4 regions of the uncultured Phyllobacterium sp. genome follow, and region 2 is predicted to be linked to each of the others. Evidence: predicted binding sites of a transcription regulator. Region 2 holds the regulator's gene; each other region holds the start of a gene.
The links. Region 2 encodes PhoB, which activates phosphate uptake and scavenging genes when phosphate is short. Its sites were predicted from a motif close to TGTCATNNANCTGTCAT; they were not measured.
Positions count from the first base shown of each region.

Region 1: a site for PhoB is predicted at 3,745-3,761, ahead of RDL77_RS04375 (DUF2794 domain-containing protein). Genes of this name have one in related genera too.
Region 3: a site for PhoB is predicted at 2,434-2,450, ahead of RDL77_RS08330 (UDP-2,3-diacylglucosamine diphosphatase). Genes of this name have one in related genera too.
Region 4: a site for PhoB is predicted at 4,513-4,529, ahead of RDL77_RS23675 (YdcH family protein). Genes of this name have one in related genera too.

Region 1 is NZ_CABSQF010000004.1:160,938-166,623, reverse strand. Features, by position in the region: gene acnA (aconitate hydratase AcnA) at 1-2,415, shown strand, start outside; gene RDL77_RS04380 (thioredoxin family protein) at 2,623-3,393, shown strand; gene RDL77_RS04375 (DUF2794 domain-containing protein) at 3,789-4,160, shown strand; gene RDL77_RS04370 (GNAT family N-acetyltransferase) at 4,167-4,715, opposite strand; gene RDL77_RS04365 (Bax inhibitor-1/YccA family protein) at 4,815-5,591, opposite strand.
Region 2 is NZ_CABSQF010000063.1:1,338-7,023, forward strand. Features, by position in the region: gene pstB (phosphate ABC transporter ATP-binding protein PstB) at 1-127, shown strand, start outside; gene phoU (phosphate signaling complex protein PhoU) at 151-876, shown strand; gene phoB (phosphate regulon transcriptional regulator PhoB) at 897-1,583, shown strand; gene RDL77_RS23030 (VWA domain-containing protein) at 1,584-2,774, opposite strand; gene RDL77_RS23035 (MoxR family ATPase) at 2,844-3,683, opposite strand; RNA gene ssrS (6S RNA) at 4,373-4,529, shown strand; gene RDL77_RS23045 (5-formyltetrahydrofolate cyclo-ligase) at 4,557-5,171, shown strand; gene RDL77_RS23050 (TIGR00282 family metallophosphoesterase) at 5,232-5,686, shown strand, end outside.
Region 3 is NZ_CABSQF010000010.1:44,050-49,735, forward strand. Features, by position in the region: gene RDL77_RS08320 (MFS transporter) at 1-323, opposite strand, end outside; gene RDL77_RS08325 (glycosyltransferase family 1 protein) at 461-1,519, opposite strand; gene RDL77_RS08330 (UDP-2,3-diacylglucosamine diphosphatase) at 1,547-2,368, opposite strand; gene RDL77_RS08335 (NADP-dependent malic enzyme) at 2,596-4,893, shown strand; gene RDL77_RS08340 (DUF2865 domain-containing protein) at 4,986-5,686, shown strand, end outside.
Region 4 is NZ_CABSQF010000070.1:1,353-7,038, reverse strand. Features, by position in the region: gene RDL77_RS23710 (DUF1036 domain-containing protein) at 1-23, shown strand, start outside; gene pyk (pyruvate kinase) at 20-1,456, shown strand; gene RDL77_RS23700 (hypothetical protein) at 1,512-2,138, opposite strand; gene ykgO (type B 50S ribosomal protein L36) at 2,199-2,324, opposite strand; gene RDL77_RS23690 (5-(carboxyamino)imidazole ribonucleotide synthase) at 2,493-3,566, opposite strand; gene purE (5-(carboxyamino)imidazole ribonucleotide mutase) at 3,568-4,065, opposite strand; gene RDL77_RS23680 (YdcH family protein) at 4,161-4,364, opposite strand; gene RDL77_RS23675 (YdcH family protein) at 4,591-4,770, shown strand; gene RDL77_RS23670 (helix-turn-helix transcriptional regulator) at 4,890-5,153, opposite strand; gene RDL77_RS23665 (MFS transporter) at 5,218-5,686, opposite strand, start outside.

The sequences.
Region 1 (5,686 bases), on a different contig from region 2:
GACTTTACTGGCGTTCCTGCGGTTGTGGACCTTGCAGCAATGCGCGATGCCATGGTCAACCTTGGTGGCGACCCGGAAAAGATCAATCCGCTCGTCCCGGTTGATCTGGTTATCGATCACTCGGTGATTGTTGACGAGTTCGGCAATCCGCAGGCTTTCAAGCGCAATGTTGATCTCGAATACGAGCGCAATGGCGAACGTTACCGCTTCCTGAAGTGGGGCCAGCAGGCATTCAAGAATTTCCGCGTTGTTCCTCCGGGCACTGGCATCTGCCATCAGGTCAACCTTGAATATCTGGCCCAGGCAGTCTGGACCAAGGAAGAAGACGGCGTCACCGTCGCCTACCCCGATACTTGCGTTGGCACTGATTCGCACACGACCATGGTCAACGGCCTTGGCGTTTTGGGCTGGGGCGTTGGCGGCATCGAAGCGGAAGCGTCCATGCTGGGTCAGCCGGTTTCCATGCTCTTGCCTGAAGTCATCGGCTTCCGCCTGACCGGCAAGGTCAAGGAAGGCGTCACGGCAACCGATCTCGTGCTCACCGTGGTTCAGATGCTGCGCAAGAAGGGCGTCGTCGGCAAGTTCGTCGAGTTCTTCGGCCCCGGCCTCGAGAGCATGACGCTGGCTGATCGTGCCACCATCGGCAATATGGGTCCGGAATACGGCGCCACCTGCGGCTTCTTCCCGATCGACCGCGAAACCATCAACTACATGCATATGTCCGGCCGCGACGAAGAGCGTCTGGCACTGGTCGAAGCCTATTCGAAGGCGCAGGGCATGTGGCGCGAACCCGGCTCGGCCGATCCTGTTTTCACCGACACGCTGGAACTCGATCTCGGAACCGTGGTGCCGTCCATGGCCGGCCCGAAGCGTCCGGAAGGCCGTATCGCCCTCGAGGGCATTGCCTCCGGTTTCCATGAATCGCTGCAGAAGGAATACAAGAAGACCACGCAGCTTGATGCCCGTTATCCGGTTGAAGGCGAAGACTATGATCTCGGCCATGGCGATGTTGCCATTGCGGCGATCACCTCCTGCACCAACACCTCGAACCCGAGTGTGCTGATTGCAGCCGGCCTCCTCGCCCGCAACGCCGCTGCCAAGGGTTTGAAGTCCAAGCCCTGGGTGAAGACGTCACTGGCGCCCGGCTCACAGGTTGTTGCCGCCTATCTTGAAAATGCCGGCCTGCAGGTTGAGCTCGACAAGCTCGGCTTCAATCTGGTCGGTTTCGGCTGCACCACCTGCATCGGCAATTCCGGCCCGCTGCCTGCACCGATCTCCAAGACCATCAATGACAAGGGTCTGATCGCTGCAGCCGTGCTTTCCGGCAACCGCAACTTTGAAGGCCGCGTTTCGCCGGACGTCCAGGCGAACTACCTGGCTTCTCCGCCGCTGGTTGTTGCCTATGCCCTGGCTGGATCGGTCACCAAGGACCTGACAACCGAGCCGCTTGGCGAAGATCAGGACGGCAACCCGGTGTTCCTCAAGGATATCTGGCCGTCTTCGCACGAGATCCAGGAGTTCATCACCAAGAACGTCACCCGCAAGCTGTTCGCATCCAAATATGCGGATGTGTTCAAGGGCGACCAGAACTGGCAGGACGTCAAGGTGCCGGCTGGCCAGACCTACGCATGGGACGACAACTCGACCTATGTGCAGAACCCGCCCTACTTTGTCGGCATGGGCAAGACACCCGGCATCGTCAACGATATCAAGGGTGCGCGTATCCTTGGTCTCTTCGGCGACAAGATCACCACCGACCACATCTCTCCGGCCGGTTCGATTAAGGCAGCCTCGCCTGCCGGCAAATACCTGACCGATCACGGTGTGGCACCCCTGGACTTCAACCAGTACGGCACGCGTCGCGGCAACCATGAAGTGATGATGCGCGGCACGTTCGCCAACATCCGCATCCGCAACCACATGCTTGGCGAAAATGGCCGCGAAGGCGGGTACACGATCCATTACCCCTCGAAAGAGGAAATGCCGATCTATGATGCCGCCATGCAGTACCGCAGCGAGAATGTCCCGCTGGTCATCTTTGCCGGTATCGAATACGGCAATGGTTCATCGCGTGACTGGGCTGCCAAGGGCACGAACCTTCTCGGCGTTCGCGCTGTGATTTCCCAGTCTTTCGAGCGTATCCATCGTTCGAATCTCGTGGGAATGGGCATCGTCCCCTTCGTGCTGGAAGAGGGCACGAGCTGGCAGTCGCTTGGCCTGAAGGGCGACGAGTCAGTTTCCATCGACGGTCTTGCCACAATCCAGCCGCGCCAGAAAACCCATGCCACGGTGACGTTCGCCGACGGTACGGTCAAGCAGGTACCGCTGATCTGCCGTATCGATACAATCGATGAGCTGGAATACCTCAAGAACGGCGGCATCCTGCAGTACGTGCTGCGCGATCTCGCCGCTTAAAGCAGCGAAAAGTTCTGAAATCGGAGACCGCCGGTTGCCCGGCGGTCTTTTTTTCGCGATTTCGCCAATAATTATATGGTTTTGCCTGTAAACGTGATCGAATTCACCTCAAAGTGACTTCCTCTTGATAAAACGCATCCCTATCAATTGTCTGGCAATCACTCTCATACAAGATCAAAGAAAAATTCGGGAAGAAAGCTCGTACCCTTGACCCTGCGCCCTCTGCTCAAAGCCATTCTGATCGCCTGCCCGCTCCTTGTAGCGGCGGGGTTCACGTGGCCGGTTTATGCCGGGAGCATCGGCACGAAACCGGATGGCGTCGTTGAGCTTTATACCTCGCAAGGCTGCGGCTCATGCCCACCTGCCGATGCCGTCCTCAAACAGCTGGTCGCGGAAGGGAAAGTCGTCGCACTGGCCTTCCATGTTGACTATTGGGATTATCGCGGGTGGGTGGACAATCTTGCCCTGCCCGAAAATACCGCGCGGCAGAATGCCTATCGCAAGGCACTTGGACTGACAGGTGTTTACACACCGCAGGCAATCCTCAATGGTCGCGAGCATGTAAACGGTCAGGACGGCGGTAAAATCCGGCGCCGAATCGATGAGATGCGCAATAGTGATTCTGGCCTGACAATTCCCGTATCGATCGAAAAAACCTCCCCGGATCGCCTGGTCATCAATATTGGTGAGGGGCCTGCCGCAAAAAATCCTGTGCGCGTTCTTCTTGCCTATTTCAATAAGGAAACCATTGTTTCCATACCCGATGGCGAGAACGGCGGGCGCAATGTCAGCTACGCCAACAGCGTCCGCGCGATGGAAACGGTTGGCATGTGGGATGGCAAATCCCAGAAGATCGAAATTCCGCTGACCGAAATCGCCAGCAAGAAGGCTTCCGGCTGCGCTGTCCTGTTGCAGGAAATGCTTGGTGAAGGCAAACCGGGGCCTATCATCGGCGCCTCGATCATGACAAAGCCCTGATTTTAAAGAGCATTTCTGCTGACAAGAAAAAAGGCTGGTAAAACCAGCCTGAAGTCTTGGGGCTTGTTGCCATTGAGAGACTGAATGGTTCGGCCAGAACAGCCCGTTTGGGCGGGGGGCTTGGGGTATCGGACCGCTCAAGACCGAACCGTCTCAGACAACGAGCTGAAGGTGGGTCTGAAATCCGGCGGCAATGCGAGTGCAACATGGCGAAACTGTGGCCAGACATCACCAATGGAAACAGGGCGTATTCCTTTGTGAAAGGCACAGTAGCAGCGACATTTTTGCGTTCAATTGCGCGCGCCCTGACACTTACAGGCTTGTAAATGCGGGCGGAACAGGTCACCCTTCTGTCATCCAGTTGTCATACGGCAAATCTAAGGGCGGATTGATTGATGGACAGCAATGCAGGTGGCGACGAATCGCAACAGCAGGCGAAACTCATTTCACTCTCCGGCGCACGTGATCTCCCCGTTACATTCAATCGGCGGGAACTTGATCAAATCCTCAGAATATACGGCTTCATGGTTTCAGCAGGCGAATGGCGCGATTATGCCATTGACCACCTGAATGACCGGGCTGTGTTTTCTGTGTTTCGCCGAACCAGTGAAGTGCCGATGTTCCGGATCGAGAAAAATCCGCGGCTGGCCCGCAAGCAAGGCGCCTATAGCGTGATTGCCGCGAGCGGTCTTATTCTTAAGCGCGGCACGGAGCTCGACAGGGTACTCAGGATCTTCGACAAATCGCTGCGGGTTGTGCGGAGCTAGAGCTGCTCAGCCTCTCAAAGGGGCCGGCCCCGGGAGGGTCGTGGTCCCGCCATTCATATCAAGCTGCATGAGAACCGTATCCAGCCAGCGGCCGTGCTTGAAACCCGATCCTTCAATGGTGCCGCAATGCCTGAAACCACAACTGGTATGCAGGCGCACCGACGCTGACGCAGCGTGACCATCACCGATAACAGCGATGAACTGGCGAAATCCAAGCGCTGTGCAATCGATGATCAAGCGTTGAAGCAGGGCTTTACCCATGCCTTTGCCCTTGGCTTGCGGCGCAATGTAGATCGAATCCTCGACACTCCACCAATAGGCCGGGCGGGTACGGAAATAACTGGCATAGGCGTAGCCGCTCACGATGCCGTCCATCTCTGCCACGCTGTAGGGGAAACCATCACTGGTGATCGTATGGAACCGCTTGGTCATCTCCGTCAGCGCGGGCGGCTCGATCTCGTAGGTGGCCGTACCATGCAGAACCGCATCGCGATAGATTGCGGTGATAGCGGGCAGGTCAGCGGGCTGTGCCGGGCGGATATGAATGCTGGTCATGACCGCAATCGATCGCAAAAATACCGGATGAATGCAATGCCGCCAAGAAAAAGGGCAGCGTTTCCGCTGCCCTTTTTCACTCGTTCATAACGTCCAGGATCAGTTGCGGTTGCCGAGGAACTGCAACAGGAACATGAACATGTTGATGAAGTCGAGATAGAGGCGCAGCGCACCCATGATCGCCTTGCGGCCATAGGTGTCCGAGCTGTCACCTTCATAGTACATTTCCTTGATGCTCTGGGTGTCATAGGCCGTCAGACCTGCAAAGACCAGAACGCCGATCGCAGAGATTGCAAACTGCAAAGCACTGGACTGCAGGAAGATGTTGACCAAACCGGCAAGGAGAATGCCGATCAGACCCATGAACAGGAACGAACCCATTCCGGAGAGATCGCGCTTCGTCGTGTAGCCGTAGAGCGACAGCGCACCAAAGGATGCAGCGGTGATGAAGAATGTCTGCACGATGCTTCCCGACGTATAGACAAGGAAGATCGATGACAGAGAAACACCGACGAGCGCAGCATAAACCCAGAAGGTTGTCTGGGCCGCCGAAACGCTCATTTTCTCAATGCGGAAGCTCAAGAAGAACACCGCTGCGAGCGGTGCGAGCATAACAACCCAACGCAGGGGCGAGCCGTAAAGCGCCACGCCAAGGCTGGTCAGCATCTTGCCATTCGGCAATTGATGCGCGGCAAGTGATGCGTCATTGGTGGTTGCGAGATAAACAATTGCAAGCGCGGCAAGACCGGTCACTGCGAGACCGATCCCCATCAGATTGTAGACCTTCAGCATGTAGCTGCGTAGACCTTGATCGATCCCCGCGTCCACACGCACTCCGGCCGATGTACGGGCCTGGATGTTGCGATAGTCAGCCATGGTTTTCCTCATTGCTTCGTCCCGTCGGGTGTCGGGGGTTATTCCCAGGCGCCGCTGGCGGGACCCCAGCATGCCTTGCGGTGAATTATGGGGAT
Region 2 (5,686 bases):
CCGCGTTTCGCAGCGCACCGCCATGTTCCATCTCGGAAACCTCGTCGAGGTGGGCGATACGGAAATGATGTTCACCAATCCGACGGAAAAGCGCACGCAGGACTACATCACCGGACGCTTCGGCTAATCACGGGAAACAGGGATAAGAATATGACCGAGTCGCAGCATACCGTCCGTTCCTATGACGACGAACTGAAGTTCCTGACGCACAAGATCGCCGAAATGGGCGGCCATGCCGAGCGCATGGTCGAACAGGCCGTCACCGCCATGGTGAACTCCGACAATGCGCTGGCCCAGCGCGTCATTTCGGACGATCTCATCCTCGATGCCGGACAGCGCGAGATCGACGAGAAGGCCATCACCATCATCGGCAAGCGCCAGCCCATGGCGATCGACCTGCGTGAAATCATCGGCGCCATCCGCATATCCTCCGACCTCGAACGGGTCGGTGACCTCGGCAAGAACATCGCCAAGCGCGTCGTCGCCGTCACCGATACGCGCCAGACGCTTTCGGTCTATCGCGGCCTGCAGACCATCGCGGAACTTGCCCTGACGCAGCTCAAGGACGTGCTCGACGCCTATGCGACACGCTCCGTGCAGCAGGTCAACATCGTGCGCGAGCGCGATGACGAAATCGATGCGCTGTACACCTCGCTGTTCCGCGAACTCCTGACCTATATGATGGAAGACCCGCGCAACATTTCCGCCTGCACGCACCTTCTCTTCTGCGCCAAGAATATCGAGCGCATCGGAGACCATGCGACGAACATTGCTGAAACGGTCTACTACATCGTGACGGGTGCCCAGCTTCCGGCCGAACGGCCCAAGGAAGACCAGACCCACAGCATCATCGTCGATGAAGCCAGACAGCCTTAAACAGAATCAGGATTCCAGCAATGGCGATAGCTCCCAAAATCACTGTTGTCGAAGACGAGGAAGCGCTCAGCGTCCTTCTCCGGTACAATCTTGAAGCCGAAGGCTATGTCGTCGAGACAATCGCACGCGGTGACGAGGCGGAAATTGCGCTGCGTGAAAAAGTGCCGGATCTGCTCATTCTCGACTGGATGCTGCCGGGCCTTTCCGGCATCGAACTCTGCCGCCGCCTGCGGGCGCGGCGCGAGACCGAAATCCTGCCGATCATCATGCTGACGGCGCGCGGCGAAGAGAGCGAGCGGGTGCGCGGCCTTGCCACCGGCGCCGATGACTACATGGTCAAGCCGTTCTCGACCCCGGAACTGCTTGCCCGCATCAAGGCCATGCTGCGCCGGGTCAATCCGAGCCTGCTGTCGCATGTGCTCAGCTTCGGCGATCTGAAGCTCGACCGCGAGCAGCACCGCGTGTTCCGCAAGGAACGGGAGCTGAAGCTCGGCCCCACCGAATTCCGCCTGCTGGAATTCCTGATGCAGTCCCCCGGCCGGGTGTTCTCGCGCGGCCAGCTCCTGGACAATGTCTGGGGCGCCGACATCTATGTGGACGACCGTACCGTCGACGTGCATGTCGGACGGCTGCGCAAGGCCATCAATATCGGCCGCTCGATCGATCCGATCCGCACCGTGCGCGGTGCGGGGTATTCGTTCGGGTAATCAGTGCCTGCGCGAGAGTTCGCGCGTCGCCCCTTCGATGCCCGCCAGGGTCATGGGATACATGCGATGCGCGAAAATCTTGCGGATCATCGCCGTCGAGGCGGTGTAGTTCCAGTACTGTTCCTTTGACGGATTGAGCCAGGCGGCGTTCTTCCAGTGGTCGAGCACCCGGCCGAGCCAGACCGCGCCGGCTTCTTCATTCCAGTGTTCGACCGACCCGCCCGCATGGGAAACCTCGTAGGGCGCCATGGCGGCATCCCCGACAAAGATGACCTTGTAGTCCGGTCCGTACTTATGGATGAGATCGAGCGTCGGTATCCGTTCCGCATGGCGGCGGCGGTTGTCCTTCCACACGCCCTCGTAGAGGCAATTGTGGAAGTAGAAATATTCCATGTGCTTGAATTCGGAGCGGACGGCGGAGAACAGTTCCTCGGCGATCCGGATATGCTCGTCCATGGAGCCGCCCACATCGAAGAACATCAGCAGCTTGACATGATTGCGCCGTTCGGGCCGCGTCTGCACGTCGAGATAGCCGTGTTCGGCGGTTGACCTGATGGTGCCGGAAAGGTCGAGCTCGTCATCGGCGCCTTCGCGCACCCAGCGGCGCAGCCGTTTCAGAGCAACCTTGATGTTGCGGGTGCCAAGCTCGACACTATCGTCAAAATTCCTGAATTCACGCTTGTCCCAGACCTTGACCGCCCGGCCGTGCCTGCCTTCGTCCTGGCCGATGCGCACGCCTTCCGGATTGTAGCCATAGGCACCGAAGGGCGACGTTCCGGCCGTGCCGATCCATTTCGAGCCGCCCTGATGCCGGCCCTTCTGCTCCTCAAGCCGCTGGCGCAGGGTTTCCATCAGCTTGTCGAAACCGCCCAGCGCCTCGATCAGCTTCTTCTCTTCTTCCGTGAGGTGCTTTTCGGCGAGCCGGCGCAACCATTCCTCGGGCAGATTGGCAATGTCGACACCGCTCTCGCCGCCGAGCAGTTCCAGCCCCTTGAACACGTGACCGAAGACCTGATCGAAGCGGTCGAGATGGCGCTCGTCCTTCACCAGGGCGGAACGGGCGAGATAGTAGAACCCTTCCACATCATAGGTCACCAGCCCCGCATCCAGCCCCTCAAGCAGCGTCAGATATTCCCGCAGGGATACGGGAATTTTGGCGGCCTTGAGCTCGAGGAAGAAGGGGAGGAACATTGTGGGACCCTTTTACTGCATGCGATGAACGATGCCGGTTCTCTCGATGGGGCGGATGGTGAGCGCCATTTATCCCTGCCTCCTTGCCATGAAAGCCAGCCGCTCGAACAGATGCACGTCCTGCTCGTTCTTGAGCAGGGCGCCGTGCAGTTTCGGCAAGGCGTTCTTCGGGTCGGCGCGCAAATCTTCCGGGGCGATGTCGTCGGTGACCAGCAGGCGGATCCAGTCTAGTGCTTCGGAGGTCGACGGCTTCTTCTTCAGGCCGGGCACATCGCGGATCTCGTAAAACTGGGTGAGGGCGGCGCGCACGAGGTTCTGCTTGATGCCGGGATAGTGCACTTCGACGATCCGGGTCAGCGTCTCGACATCCGGGAAGCGGATATAGTGGAAGAAGCAGCGGCGCAGAAAGGCGTCGGGCAGTTCCTTCTCGTTGTTGGAGGTGATGATGACGATCGGCCGGTGTATGGCGCGGATCGTTTCGCCTGTTTCGTAGACGTGGAATTCGTTGCGGTCGAGCTCCTGCAGGAGATCGTTGGGAAACTCGATATCCGCCTTGTCGATCTCGTCGATCAGCAGCACGACTTTCCTGTCGGTCGTGAAGGCATGCCACAGCTTGCCGGGCTTTATGTAATTGGCGATGTCGTTGAACTTGGCATCGCCGAGCTGCGAATCGCGCAGGCGGCTGACGGCATCATATTCGTAGAGGCCCTGCTGCGCCTTGGTGGTGGATTTGACGTTCCATTCGACCAGTTCCAGATCGAGCGCCGCCGCGATCTGCCGGGCAAGCTCGGTCTTGCCGGTGCCGGGTTCGCCCTTGACCAGCAGTGGCCGTTCAAGTGCAATCGCCGCATTGACCGCCACCATCAAGTCCTTGTCGGCCACATAGGCCGCTGTACCTTCAAACCGCATCGCATTCCCTTTCGTGATGGACAAAGATTAAGGGGCGTGCCGGAGGAGGGCAAGAGCCGTCCGGGAATGCGGCGATATGGTTTTCCCGTTGCCACGCCCGCTTTCGCGTCTGGCTGTTGAAAGGTGGGAAAGACGGGCGGTCCCTGGAACGCGGGTCTTGGGGTATGTGGTATGCGATGCTTGCGATCCAAGGACCACCCGCCCCGGCGTTTTTGAGGGTTTTTGCCCAATGCGCAACCATTGAACCAAACCTCCCCGGCCGCACAGGTTTTCCTCCCTGTGAAGCCGAAGCGCCGATCCTTTCCCGACTTTCGAAAGTTTCCGGAAGCATTCCCGCCGGAAAGGACAGGGATGAGAATAACGTGGGTTGGGATGTGTTGGATAAGTTGGTGGTGAATTTCTCATAAAACAACAGCTTGGCTGTTCCAACCCCCCTCTGTCCTGCCGGACATCTCCCCCACAAGGGGGGAGATCAGCTGTCACGATTGTTTCAGCCAATCTTCAACATTGCAGAATAAGCAGAGCCGCTAATGCCAGTGCAATCTCCCCCCCTTGTGGGGGAGATGGGCGGCAGCCCAGAGGGGGGTGTTCCACGCATCCACAATGATTATGCGACAAAGATTGTGCGGGGAGGGAAAATCGTTTGCCGCGCACTGGTGCAATGCCTGCATCCGTCCTATATTCGGATCGGCGTTCTGCGCTTCTCGACAGGAGAGACATATTCCCCGGGGCCTTAATGATCCCTTAGGGAGCTGTCCCTGAGGAGGCCCGTGGGCTTCTTCACACGGCACCCACCTACTTTGTAGGTTCCCGGGATCGACTTCTCCATCGGTTGTGTGGACGCCACTTTTGTTTCATCCCGAGCCGGTTCGCGTGCCGGCGCCCCATGAAATCAAGCCTGTGCAGCACCACTCCCCCATCAAAGAGCTGAAGAAGAAACTGCGCCTGGAGGCCCTTGGCCGCCGCGATGCGCTGACGACGGAATTCCGCGTCGAAGCCTCGATGCGCATTGCCGATTTCGGCTTGGCGGCGCTTGCCGTCGATCCGGGCACCATTGTTTCGGGCTTCTGGCCGATCCGCTCGGAGGTGGATCTGCGCCCGCTGCTTTTCGGCCTGCGCGAGCGCGGTGCACGGCTTTGCCTGCCTGCCATCATCGACAAGCAGACGATCCTCTTCCGTGAACTGGTGCGCGGCGCGCCGATGATCGATACGGGCTTCGGCACGGCGGGGCCGCCGCACGACGCTGCCGTGCTTGATCCATCCTTCATGCTGGTGCCGCTGGCGGCCTTCGATGTCAGGGGGCACCGCATCGGCTATGGTGCGGGCTACTATGACCGGGCCATCGCGCATCTGCAGATCAAGGGCGTGAACCCGCGCCTGATCGGCGTGGCGTTTGACTGCCAGCAGGTTGAAACCGTACCCGATGAGCCGCATGATGTGCCGCTGGAGGCGATCCTGACGGAAAGCGGGTTGCGCCGCTTCGGCTAGACAGATAAATCGATCATTTCAGGCCCCGGCAAGGACCGGGCTCTCTTTCAGGATGTGCGCGTGAGATTACTGTTTCTTGGGGATATGGTGGGGCGTTCGGGCCGGACGGCGGTCTATGAGCAATTGCCGGGACTGATATCCGACCTGAAGCTCGATTTCGTCATCGTCAACGGCGAGAACGCGGCGGGTGGCTTCGGCATCACCGAGGAAATCTTTCACGACACGATCAATGCCGGGGCCGACGTGGTCACGACAGGCAATCACGTCTGGGACCAGCGGGAAGCGCTGGTTTTCGCCTCACGCGAACAGCGGTTCCTGCGCCCGGCGAATTTCCCGCTCGGCACGGCCGGCAAGGGCTCCGGTGTGTTTCTCGCCAAGAACGGCGCGCGCGTGCTTGTGTCCAACATCATGGGCCGTGTCTTCATGCATCCGGACCTGCATGACCCCTTCACCATCGGCGAGGAGATTCTCGCCGCCTGTCCGCTCGGCGAACAGGCCGATGCCGTGGTGTTCGA
Region 3 (5,686 bases), on a different contig from region 2:
AGGATGCCGAAGAAATTGAACGGCAGAAAGTAGAAGGCCGCGACGATCACCGCCAGAATGGTGGCAATGGTCAGGATATGCGCACGGTCGCTGGACTGGTCGGCCAGAATGGAAACCAGCGGCGCGGCGATGACGCGCACGAACAGCGGCATGGACAGGACGATCGATATTTCCGTCGGCGACAGCGAACGGAACTCCAGCCACAGGGGAAAATAGGGCAGATGCAGGCCGCTTGAGATGAAAATCGCGAAATAGGCCAGAGACAGCCGAAACTCGAAACGAGACGGTTTTTCGTGAAAAGTGTCCGCAGTGGCGGCTGTCATGGAGGGACTTTCGGAGGATCGAGGAACGGCGCACGAATATCAACTAGCCGTATTCCGAAATACCATGATTTGCGCCAACTGCCTAGAAACGCTGGAGGTTTTTCCAGCTCAATTATCATAAACGCAGAAAATATAGATTAGCCCGCCGACACCGCCCGCGCCGCGTTCGCTTCGTGGCCGAGCTGCGGCTTGGCACCGGCAATCGCCGTGAGAATATCCTCGAATATATCGGCGCAGGCTTCCCAGCTGAATCCCTGCAGGGTGGCATCGGGATCGACGCGCCCCATGGCAAGTGCGCCCAGCGCGGCCTCCTGCAGATCGGTTGACAGAACGCCTGCGCCCGTCGCGCCGATGACGTCCTTCGGGCCGGCCACCGGATAGGCCGCCACCGGAAGCCCGCAGGCAATCGCTTCCAGCAGCACCAGGCCGAACGTGTCGGTGCGGCTGGGAAAAACAAAGACATCGGCACCCGCATAGTGGCGGGCGAGTTCCTCGCCCTCCTTCTTGCCGGCGAACACGGCGTCGGGGAATTTGCGCTTCAGCTCATCCATATCCGGCCCGTCGCCGACGACAAGTTTTGTTCCCGGCAGATCAAGCGCCAGAAAGGCTTCAAGATTCTTTTCCGGCGCAACGCGGCCGACGCAGAGAAAGACGGGATGCGCGAGGCCGAGATCGACATCCGCCTGCGGGCGGAACAGATCGCGGTCGACACCGCGCGTCCACACGCGCAGCGTGTCGAAGCCGCGCTCGGTCAGTTCCTCGTAGATGGACTGTGTCGGGACAAGGCAGGTCTCGGCAGCATTGTGGAACCGGCGCAGAAAGCCGTAGGTCCAGGCCAGCGGAATGGGCAGACGCTCGCGCAGATATTCGGGAAAACGCGTATGAAAGCTGGTGGTGAAGCGCCACTTGTTTTTCAGGCAGGCACGCCGCGCCATGATGCCGAGCGGGCCTTCCGTGGCGATATGCACGAAGGCGGGCTGCAACGCCTCGATCCGGGCTTTCACCGCCGCAGGATAGGTCAGTGCCAGCCGGATTTCCGGATAGGTCGGACATGGCGCCGAAGGATAGTCCGCGGGCGAGATGATCGTCACCTCGACGCCCCGCGCCTCCATCTGCTCGCGCAATTGGGTCAGGGTGCGCACCACGCCATTGACCTGCGGATGCCAGGCATCGGAGACGATGACCAGCCTCTTCATCGGATCGATCTCTGCAGGAGAAGCCATTCAGGCTGCATTCGCCGCCTTGGGACGCTTGTCCTCGAGTTTGACGACAGGCGCAAAGCCGGCCTTCTCCCCGATCAGATGTGTCCAGGAGATGAGTTCCATCTTGCCGTCGTGATGCTCGACAATGGCGGTGCAGCTTTCAACCCAGTCGCCGGTGTTGATGTATTCGATGCCGTCGATTTCTTCGATGGTGGCGTGGTGAATATGGCCGCAGATGACGCCGTCGGCGCCGATGCGCCGGGCCTCGTCGGAGACGACGGTCTGGAAGGAACCGATGAAGTTGACGGCCTTCTTCACCCGGAATTTCGCCCAGGCGGAGAATGACCAGTAGCGCAGCCCGAGCATGCGCCGCACCTTGTTCATGATGGTGTTGATGGCCAGCGCCGCATCATAGGCCCAGTCGCCGAGATAGGCGATGTGGCGGGCATTGCGCACGACGACGTCGAACTGGTCGCCATGGATCACGAGGAATTTACGGCCGTCAGCGGTTTCGTGCATCGTGCGGTCCATGACCTCGATACCGCCGAAATGCGTGCCCTGGAAATCGCGCAGGAATTCATCGTGGTTGCCGGCGATGTAGAGGATGCGCGCGCCCTTGCGGCTCTTGCGCAGGAGTTTCTGCACGATGTCGTTGTGCTCCTGCGGCCAGTGCCAGCTGCGGCGCAGACGCCATCCATCGACGATATCGCCGACCAGATAGATCGTATCCGCATCGTGATACTTCAGAAAGTCCAGGAGGAAGGTCGCCTTGGCGCCTTTGGAACCAAGATGCACATCGGACAAAAAGAGCGTGCGAAACTTACGTGTCTCTGGCTCAACCATGAGGCTGATCTCCGTTCAGCGCCGGTACGCATCGGTACCTCTGGTCTGACAGAAACCTGATTCATGTCACAGTCTTATGACGCCGCTAAAAAGTCTATGGTTTCCTGCGATAAACACTTGTAACAAAATGGACTTCATTTATGGCTCTTCGTGTCATTTATGCATGCTAAAAAGATTGAATCGCAAATCCCAAGTTGCGACCAGCCAATTTCCGGAGGATATTATCCATGGCCAAGGACAATTCGCCCAACCAGTCCGACCTCGAAGAAAGCGCCCTGTTTTACCACCGCTTTCCTCAGCCGGGTAAACTGGAAATCCAGGCGACGAAGCCGCTTGGAAATCAGCGCGACCTTGCCCTTGCCTATTCCCCCGGTGTGGCGGCGCCCTGCCTTGCCATTCATGCAAATCCTGCTACAGCCGCCGATTATACCAGCCGCGCCAATCTGGTCGCCGTCATCTCCAACGGTACCGCCGTCCTTGGTCTTGGCAATATCGGCCCCCTCGCCTCCAAGCCGGTGATGGAAGGCAAGGCGGTTCTCTTCAAGAAATTCGCCGACATCGACGTCTTCGACATCGAGATCGACGCGCAGGAGATCAACAAGATCGTCGATGTCGTTGCCGCGCTCGAACCCACCTTTGGCGGCATCAACCTCGAGGACATCAAGGCGCCGGAATGCTTTGACGTGGAGGAAATCCTCCGTGCCAGGATGAACATTCCCGTTTTCCATGACGACCAGCACGGCACGGCGATCATCGTCGCCGCAGCCATCCTCAACGGCATGGAGCTGGCCGGCAAGGATCTGTCCAAGGTCAAGATCGTGGCGTCCGGCGCCGGTGCGGCAGCGCTCGCCTGCCTCAACCTTCTGGTCAAGCTCGGTGCCAACCGCAAGAACATCTGGGTCTGCGATCTCGACGGCGTCGTCTATGACGGCCGCAACACCCTGATGGACCGCTGGAAATCCGTCTATGCCCAGAAGACCGATGCGCGCGTGCTGGCCGATGTCATCGGCGGTGCCGACGTGTTCCTCGGCCTGTCAGCGGCAGGTGTCCTGAAGCCGGAACTTTTGAAACAGATGGCGCCGAACCCGCTGATCATGGCGCTCGCCAATCCCAATCCGGAAATCATGCCGGAGGAAGCACGCGCCGCACGCCCCGACGCCATGATCTGCACCGGACGCTCCGATTTCCCCAACCAGGTCAACAACGTCCTCTGCTTCCCCTATATTTTCCGTGGCGCGCTGGATTGCGGCGCACGGGCGATCAATGAGGAAATGAAGATGGCGGCGGTCAAGGCCATCGCGGCGCTTGCCCGCGAGGAGCCATCGGATGTGGCGGCCCGCGCCTATTCCGGCGAAACACCGACCTTCGGCCCCAATTATCTCATTCCTTCGCCGTTCGATCCGCGCCTGATCCTGCGCATCGCGCCGGCAGTGGCCAAGGCGGCCATGGAAACCGGCGTTGCCGACCGCCCCATCGAGGATTTCGAGGTCTATCTCGACAAGCTGAACCGCTTTGTCTTCCGTTCCGGCCTGATCATGAAGCCGATCTTCACCGCAGCGCGGACTGCCGAGAAGAAACGGGTGATCTATTCCGACGGCGAGGACGAGCGGGTTCTGCGCGCGGCACAGGTGGTGCTCGAAGAAGGCACGGCGATCCCGACGCTAATCGGCCGCCCGCAGGTCATCGAGACGCGTCTCAAGCGCTACGGCCTGAAGATCAAGCTCGGCACCGATTTCGACATCATCAACCCGGAAGACGATCCGCGCTACCGCGACTATGTCGACCTTTTGGTGAACCTTACCGGCCGGCGCGGCACCACGCCGGAAGTGGCACGCACCATGGTCCGCGCCAGCGGCACGGTGATTGCAGCGCTGGCCATCATGCGCGGCGAAGCCGACGCCATGATCTGCGGTCTGGAAGGCCGTTTCGAGCGCCATCTGCGCAATGTCGACCAGATTATCGGCAAGCTCGAAGGCATCCGCAATTTTTCCGCACTCAGCCTGCTGATTTCACAGCGCGGCGTGCTGTTCCTGACCGATACCTATGTCAGCATCGATCCGACAGCCGAAGAGATTGCCGAAAAGACGGTTCTGGCCGCCAACGAAATCCGCCGCTTCGGCATCGAGCCCAAGGCAGCCCTGCTTTCGCATTCCAACTTCGGTTCACGCGATTCCGAAAGTGCCGCCAAGATGCGCGCCGCTTCGGAAATCCTGCGCTCCAAGGCACCGGATCTGGAGCAGGATGGCGAAATGCATGGCGATTCCGCCCTGTCGGAAATCCTGCGTGAGCGTGTGCTGCCGCATTCCCGCCTGAGCGGCGAAGCCAACCTTCTGGTCTTCCCCAATCTCGACGCGGCCAACATCACGCTCAACGTCGTCAAGACGGTCACCGATGCACTGCATGTCGGGCCCATTCTGCTCGGCGCCGCCAAGCCTGTGCATATTCTGACGCCGTCGGTGACATCGCGCGGTATCGTCAACATGACGGCTCTGGCAGTGGTTGAGGCGTCACAGCGCCTGGAATAGCGCGCTGCCGTCTTATTGCTGCCGCACGTTCATGGATGGTTCAGGCGCAGTCAGCCAGGTAGGCTGCGCGTGATCTTGCAGGACTAGACCATATGAAACGGTTCATACACTTCGCGGCACTCGCCATGGGCACGCTGCTGTTGTCAACACAGCTGGCAGCGGCCCAGTCGGACGTTTGCAGCCGCATGGAACAGCGTCTGCGCGAACTCGACAATGATTTCGTCACGGATGAGTATGAGCTGAACCTGCGCCGCGACCGGGTGGAAGCTGCCATGGACGCCAACAATTGCTCGGCATCCTATGAGCCTGACCGCGAAATCTTGCCGCGCGAAGTCGAACCGCGAGACGGGGAGCCCCGGCGCCGCCCCTATGAAGTCCTCGGAGGCCAGCGGCCCGTTGAAAACGAGCCGCTTGAAAGCACCGCACCGGTCTACGGCGGACAATATCAGACGCTCTGCGTGCGCACCTGCGACGGCTATTATTTCCCCATTTCCTACGCGACCGGCGCGGAGAATTTCCACCGCGACGAAGCGCAGTGCCAGGCGCAATGCCCGGGCGCGAAACTGTTCTATCATTCGACCAACGGTGAAACCGTCGATCAGATGATTTCCCTGCGCGGCCAGGCCTATACGGATATGCCCAACGCGTTCAAATTCAGGAAAGTCGGCGCCAATGGCACGCCGCAATGCTCCTGTCAGCGCACGGCGGGCAATTACACCACGCTTGGAAATCCCAAGGAAATAGCCCGGCAACCGGCGGCGACTGCGCCCGCGACGAAACCGGCGCCAGCACA
Region 4 (5,686 bases), on a different contig from region 2:
TAACGGATACCCCTCCTCGATGAGACGCCGCCGTAAGGTCAAAATCCTCGCCACACTGGGTCCCGCTTCATCCGACGAAGCGATGATTCGCAAATTGTTCGAAGCCGGTGCCGACGTGTTCCGCATCAACATGAGCCATGCCAGCCATGATCTCATGCGCGAACTCGTGCGCCGCCTGCGCAATGTCGAAAAGGAAGTGGGCCGCCCGATCGGCATTCTCGCCGATCTGCAGGGACCAAAGCTGCGCGTCGGCAAGTTCGCCGAGGGCAAGGTCGACCTCGTTCCCGGCCAGATCTTCACCCTCGACAACAATGAAGCGCTGGGCGACAACACCCGCGTGTTCCTGCCGCATCCGGAAATTCTCGAAGCCGTCGAAGCGGGCCACCGCCTGCTGATCGATGACGGCAAGCTGGCGCTGGTCGCCGAATCGTCCGATGGCAAGTCGATCACCTGCCGCGTCGTGTCCGGCACCAAGATTTCCGACAAGAAGGGCGTCAGCCTGCCCGATACCACGCTGGGCGTCGGCGCCCTGACGGAAAAGGACCGCCGCGATCTCGATGCCGTGCTGCAGGAAGAGGTCGACTGGGTGGCCCTGTCGTTTATCCAGCGGCCGGAGGATCTTGCCGAAGTGCGCAAGATCTCGCGCGGCCGCGTTGCCCTGCTTTCGAAGATCGAGAAGCCGCAAGCCGTCACCCGCCTTGCTGAGATCATCGAGCTCTCCGATGCGCTGATGGTTGCCCGTGGCGATCTTGGCGTTGAAATGCCGCTGGAATCCGTTCCCGGCATCCAGAAACAGATCATCCGCGCCTGCCGCCGCGCCGGCAAGCCGGTCGTCGTCGCCACGCAGATGCTGGAATCGATGATCACCGCGCCGGTCCCGACCCGCGCCGAAGTGTCCGACGTGGCAACGGCCGTGTTCGAAGGCGCCGATGCCGTGATGCTGTCTGCCGAATCGGCCGCCGGTGACTACCCGGTCGAAGCGGTTTCCACCATGGCCCGCATCGCCGAAGAGGTCGAGCGCGACCCGAACTATCCCGGCATCATCCATGCGCAGCGCCCCGAGCCGAATGCCACCGGCGCGGACGCCATTTCGCTTGCCGCCCGGCAGATCGCCGAAACGCTCAACCTGTCCGCCATCGTCACCTATACGGCATCGGGCACCACGGGCCTGCGCGCGGCGCGTGAACGGCCATTGCTGCCGATCATCGCCCTGTCGCCGGTTGTCGAGACGGCGCGCAAGCTCTCGCTCGTCTGGGGCCTGCACTGCGTTGTCACGGAAGATGCGACTGACCTAGACGACATGGTCGACCGTGCCTGCCACATCGCCTATCAGGAAGAGTTCGGCAATCCGGGTGACCGCATCATCATCTCGGCCGGTGTGCCGCTGCGCACGCCCGGCTCGACCAACATGCTGCGCATTGCCTATATCGGCTCGGATGGGCTGACAGGAATCTGAAAAAGATCATTCGGGCTGGCGGCGACAGGCCGCCGGCCCGGAACCCCCGAAAAAGTCAGGTACGCTGACCCGTGAGGTCCTCGGCCAATTGGCCCGCCTGCTTCTGCGCCTCCCGCATCATCGGATAGACCGCAAGAACCTGCTCGAAGGCATGCAGGGCGCCTTCCTTGTTGCCGGTATCCTTCAGGATCGCCGCCAGCCCCGCCAGCGCCCCGAAATGACGCGGCTCCAGGGACAGCGTCTTCTGGATATCGGCCATGGAGCGGCCATAATCATTCATGAGGAAATTGACCGTGGCACGCCGGTTCCAGCCCTCGGCAAAATCCGGTTTCATCACGGTGACCTGATCGAGAAAATCCAGCGCGACGGCATATTTCTTTTCCGTCATGGCGAGGGCCGCCCACTGCATCATCAGATCGACGGTCGCACTGCCGGAATTCTGCCACTGTGCCTGAATCTGTTCGGCGATGCGGGTGGCTTTGGCTTCATTGCGCTCGCGCTTCAGGGCAAAGAACAGCTCATCGAGGCGGGCGGCGCGCTTTTCGGCCAGGGTCTTGCCCGGCAGCGCGGTTGCCTGCGGTGCGGCGGCGGGAACATCAGTCCCGGACGTTTCCTGCGCCAGTGCCAGCGCCGGCGACATCATCAGGACAGATCCGATAAAAAACGCAAAAACGTTCCGCATGATACGGATCGTAGTCCGTATCAGCGAAACGTCAAATGCAAATAACCGTGAAACGGTAAATCAGCCCTGGCGCGCTTTGAAACGCGGCGCAGTCTTGTTGATGATGTAGATGCGGCCCTTGCGGCGCACCAGCTGATTGTCACGATGACGGCCTTTGAGAGCCTTGAGCGAATTCTTGATCTTCATTTCAGCACCGGTATCTTTACGCCCGAAACCGGGCACCAATAATAAAGCGCGCCTCTGAAGCGCGCCGGAAACACGTTGCGGGGAAATAGCCAAGGATTGCCCCGATTGTCAACTCCCGACTCATGATTCATATGGCGATTCATGCATCGGGAGTGAATTTATTTGCCCCTACAGCCGCTTTGTAATGCGCGTGACGTGGCCCATCTTGCGGCCGGGACGTGCATCGGCCTTGCCGTAGAGATGCACGACGGCCCCGCTTTCCGCCAGAATCGCCGGCAGTTTGGCCACGTCATCGCCGATGAGATTTTCCATCACGCAATCGGAATGACGCCGTGTATCGCCCAGCGGCAGCCCGGCAACGGCACGGATATGCTGCTCGAACTGCGAGACCGCGCAGGCGGCTTCCGTCCAGTGACCCGAATTGTGCACGCGCGGGGCAAACTCATTGGCCAGCAGTGTCCCGTTGGCCAGCACGAAGAACTCCATGCCGAGAACACCGACATAATTGAGAGCCTCGAGCAGCTTGCGCGCCGAATCGGCCGCAAGGCCTGCAATCGTCGACGATACGGACACCGGCACGGTCGACGTCGCCAGAATGCCGTCCCTGTGCACGTTCTCGGCAATGTCGTAGATGCGGATATTGCCTGCCTCGTCGCGCGCCGCGATCACCGAAATCTCGCGGGTGAAATCGACCAGACCTTCCAGAATGGCCGGGACGCTGCCGATGGCGGCAAAGCCCGCCTTGGCATCTTCGCCCTTGGCGCCGGAAAACTTGACCTGGCCCTTGCCATCATAGCCGAAGCGGCGGGTCTTGAGGATACCCTTGCCCTCGAAGGCGAGAAGCGCCGCTTCCAGATCGCCCTCATTCTCGACAATGCGCCATTGCGCTGTCGGGATGCCGGCCTTGTTGAGGAAGCGCTTTTCGGTCACCCGGTCCTGCGACACTTTCAGCGCCTCGGGCGGCGGAAAGACCGGCGTGCTTTCATTCAGTGTCTCGGCGGCATCGACCGGCACATTTTCGAATTCGTAGGTGATGACGTCGCTCAGCTCAGCCAGACGCTCCAGTGCATCGGGATCGTCATAGGCCGCCACGATCTGCTCATTGGCAACCTGCGCGGCCGGACAGTCCGCCTGCGGTTCGAGAATGACGGTGCGATAGCCGAGACGCGCCGCTGCCATGGCAAGCATGCGGCCGAGCTGTCCCCCGCCGATAATGCCGATAGTCGATCCTGCTGCAATCATCTCATGCCTCGTCAGATGGCCGTTCGGCGACCTTTTCGCTCTGCGCCGTGCGCCAGTCGTCAAGCCGTTTTGCCAGTGCGGCATCGTTCAGTGCCAGAACAGCCGCAGCCAAAAGGGCGGCATTGACCGCACCGGCACGGCCGATTGCCAGGGTGCCGACGGGAATGCCGGCCGGCATCTGGACAATGGACAGGAGGGAATCCTGTCCGGAGAGAGCTTTCGATTCCACCGGCACGCCGAACACCGGCAGCGGCGTCATGGAAGCGGCCATCCCGGGAAGATGGGCGGCACCGCCGGCACCGGCGATCACAACCTTGAGACCGGCATCGCGCGCGCCCTTGGCAAAAGCAACCAGGCGGTCCGGCGTGCGGTGGGCGGAAACGATGCGGTCATCGTGGGAAATGCCGAGCGCATCGAGCGTCTCGGCGGCGTGGCGCATGGTTGCCCAATCGGACTGGCTACCCATGATGATTGCGACGTCAGCGCGTTTATCGGCCATTGAACATCCTCTGATCAGCGGAGCGTGCAGGGATTAACGGAAAAGTGGGGACGCTGCAAGTTATCGGCAGCCCGCCGGTCAAAAGCGGTTGAAAATCAGGCAATAATGTCCGGGATGATCTTGTCTTCAAGCTCGATGAGCTTGTCTTTGATGATGAGCTTCTTCTTTTTCATCCGCTGGATTCGAAGCTGGTCACAACCAACCTGGATCATCGCTTGTATGGCGGCATCAAAATCCAGATGCTCCTGTTTCAATCGTGCGACTGCCAATCGAATGTCAGCCTGATCCTGGTCGGACATGCAGTGATTCCCGGTATTTTGCTTTAGAAGAAGCCAATGTCTGGTCCGGTGTTCGAGAATACCGGACCAGCACGTGGCAATACCATATTTTACATGACAAGAAAATCCTACGAAACAAATTCGACAATTGCTTCAAGTGGTGGCAGAGTGTCACGGCTCTGTCATAATCTCGCCCTTTGGCCGGCAGAGCATGAACGAGTAGGAAACCAACCAAGGGAGAAGCCGGATGGCCATTGAGTCTCATCTTGAAACGCTTGAACGTAAGCATGGTGCACTCGAGAAGGAAATCTCCGAAGCGCTGGCAAGTCCTGCCACCGACGACCTGAAGATTACCGATATGAAACGTCGCAAGCTCATGCTGAAAGAGCAAATCGAAAAACTGAGATCGACCGCCACGCGCCATTAGAGCCTTTGGCCGACAGAAGAAGAATTTCAGCCGGTTGCCGGAGAGGCAGCGGGGCTGGCACTAAAACAAAAACCCGGTCTGCGACCGGGTTTTTTTATTGGCCGGACGCCGTGCGGCCATCATTCGCTCCAGAACTGATCCAGCCATAAATTCAGGTGAAAGAAGCCGCTGTCGTCGACGGCATAAATCCGGCGTGTCCCCTCGGACTTGACCTTGACCAGTTGCGCATCCAGCAGCGCCTTCAGGTGCTGGGATACCGCCGGGCGTGAAATGGGCAGGCCAAGCGCCAATTCATTCACGGTCTTGGGACCGCGCCGCAACTCTTCCAGCAGATAGCGGCGGTTCGGATCGGAAATGGCGGCAAATGCATCGGTTTCGGCCATGCCGAATAGTCGTTTTAAACTGCCGTCAATGTCAACGCATTTTGTACGAAAAGCGTTGCGAACCTCAGTCCGGCTGGGCTTCCGCCCGGGGATCGAGCTTGATGCCCTCGGGCGTTGCCCGCTCCGAGGGAACGGTCTGGAAATTGTCCCGCATCGCAATCGGCATGGCTGCCCGCATGCGCGAGCGGATGATGGCATGGGTCATGATCGAGACATGTGCCAGCGCCGTGATCGCAAACAGGCCTTCGGGCGCAACATATTCCATGGCCCAGGCGCCGAGGATCGGCCCGACCATGGTGCCGAAGCCATAGAGCAGCAGCAGGCCGCCGGTTACCTTGACGAAATTCTGCGAGTCCGAATAGTCGTTGGCATGGGCCACGGCCACCGGATAGAGCGTATAGGCCAGTCCGCCATAGATCGCCGTCATGAACAGGATGACCGTTGCCTGACGCGAGCCGATCAGGAAAATCAGGATGCCGATGATGGCCGCAGCACCCGCGACGAACGCCAGGACATAGCGCCGGTCGGTACGG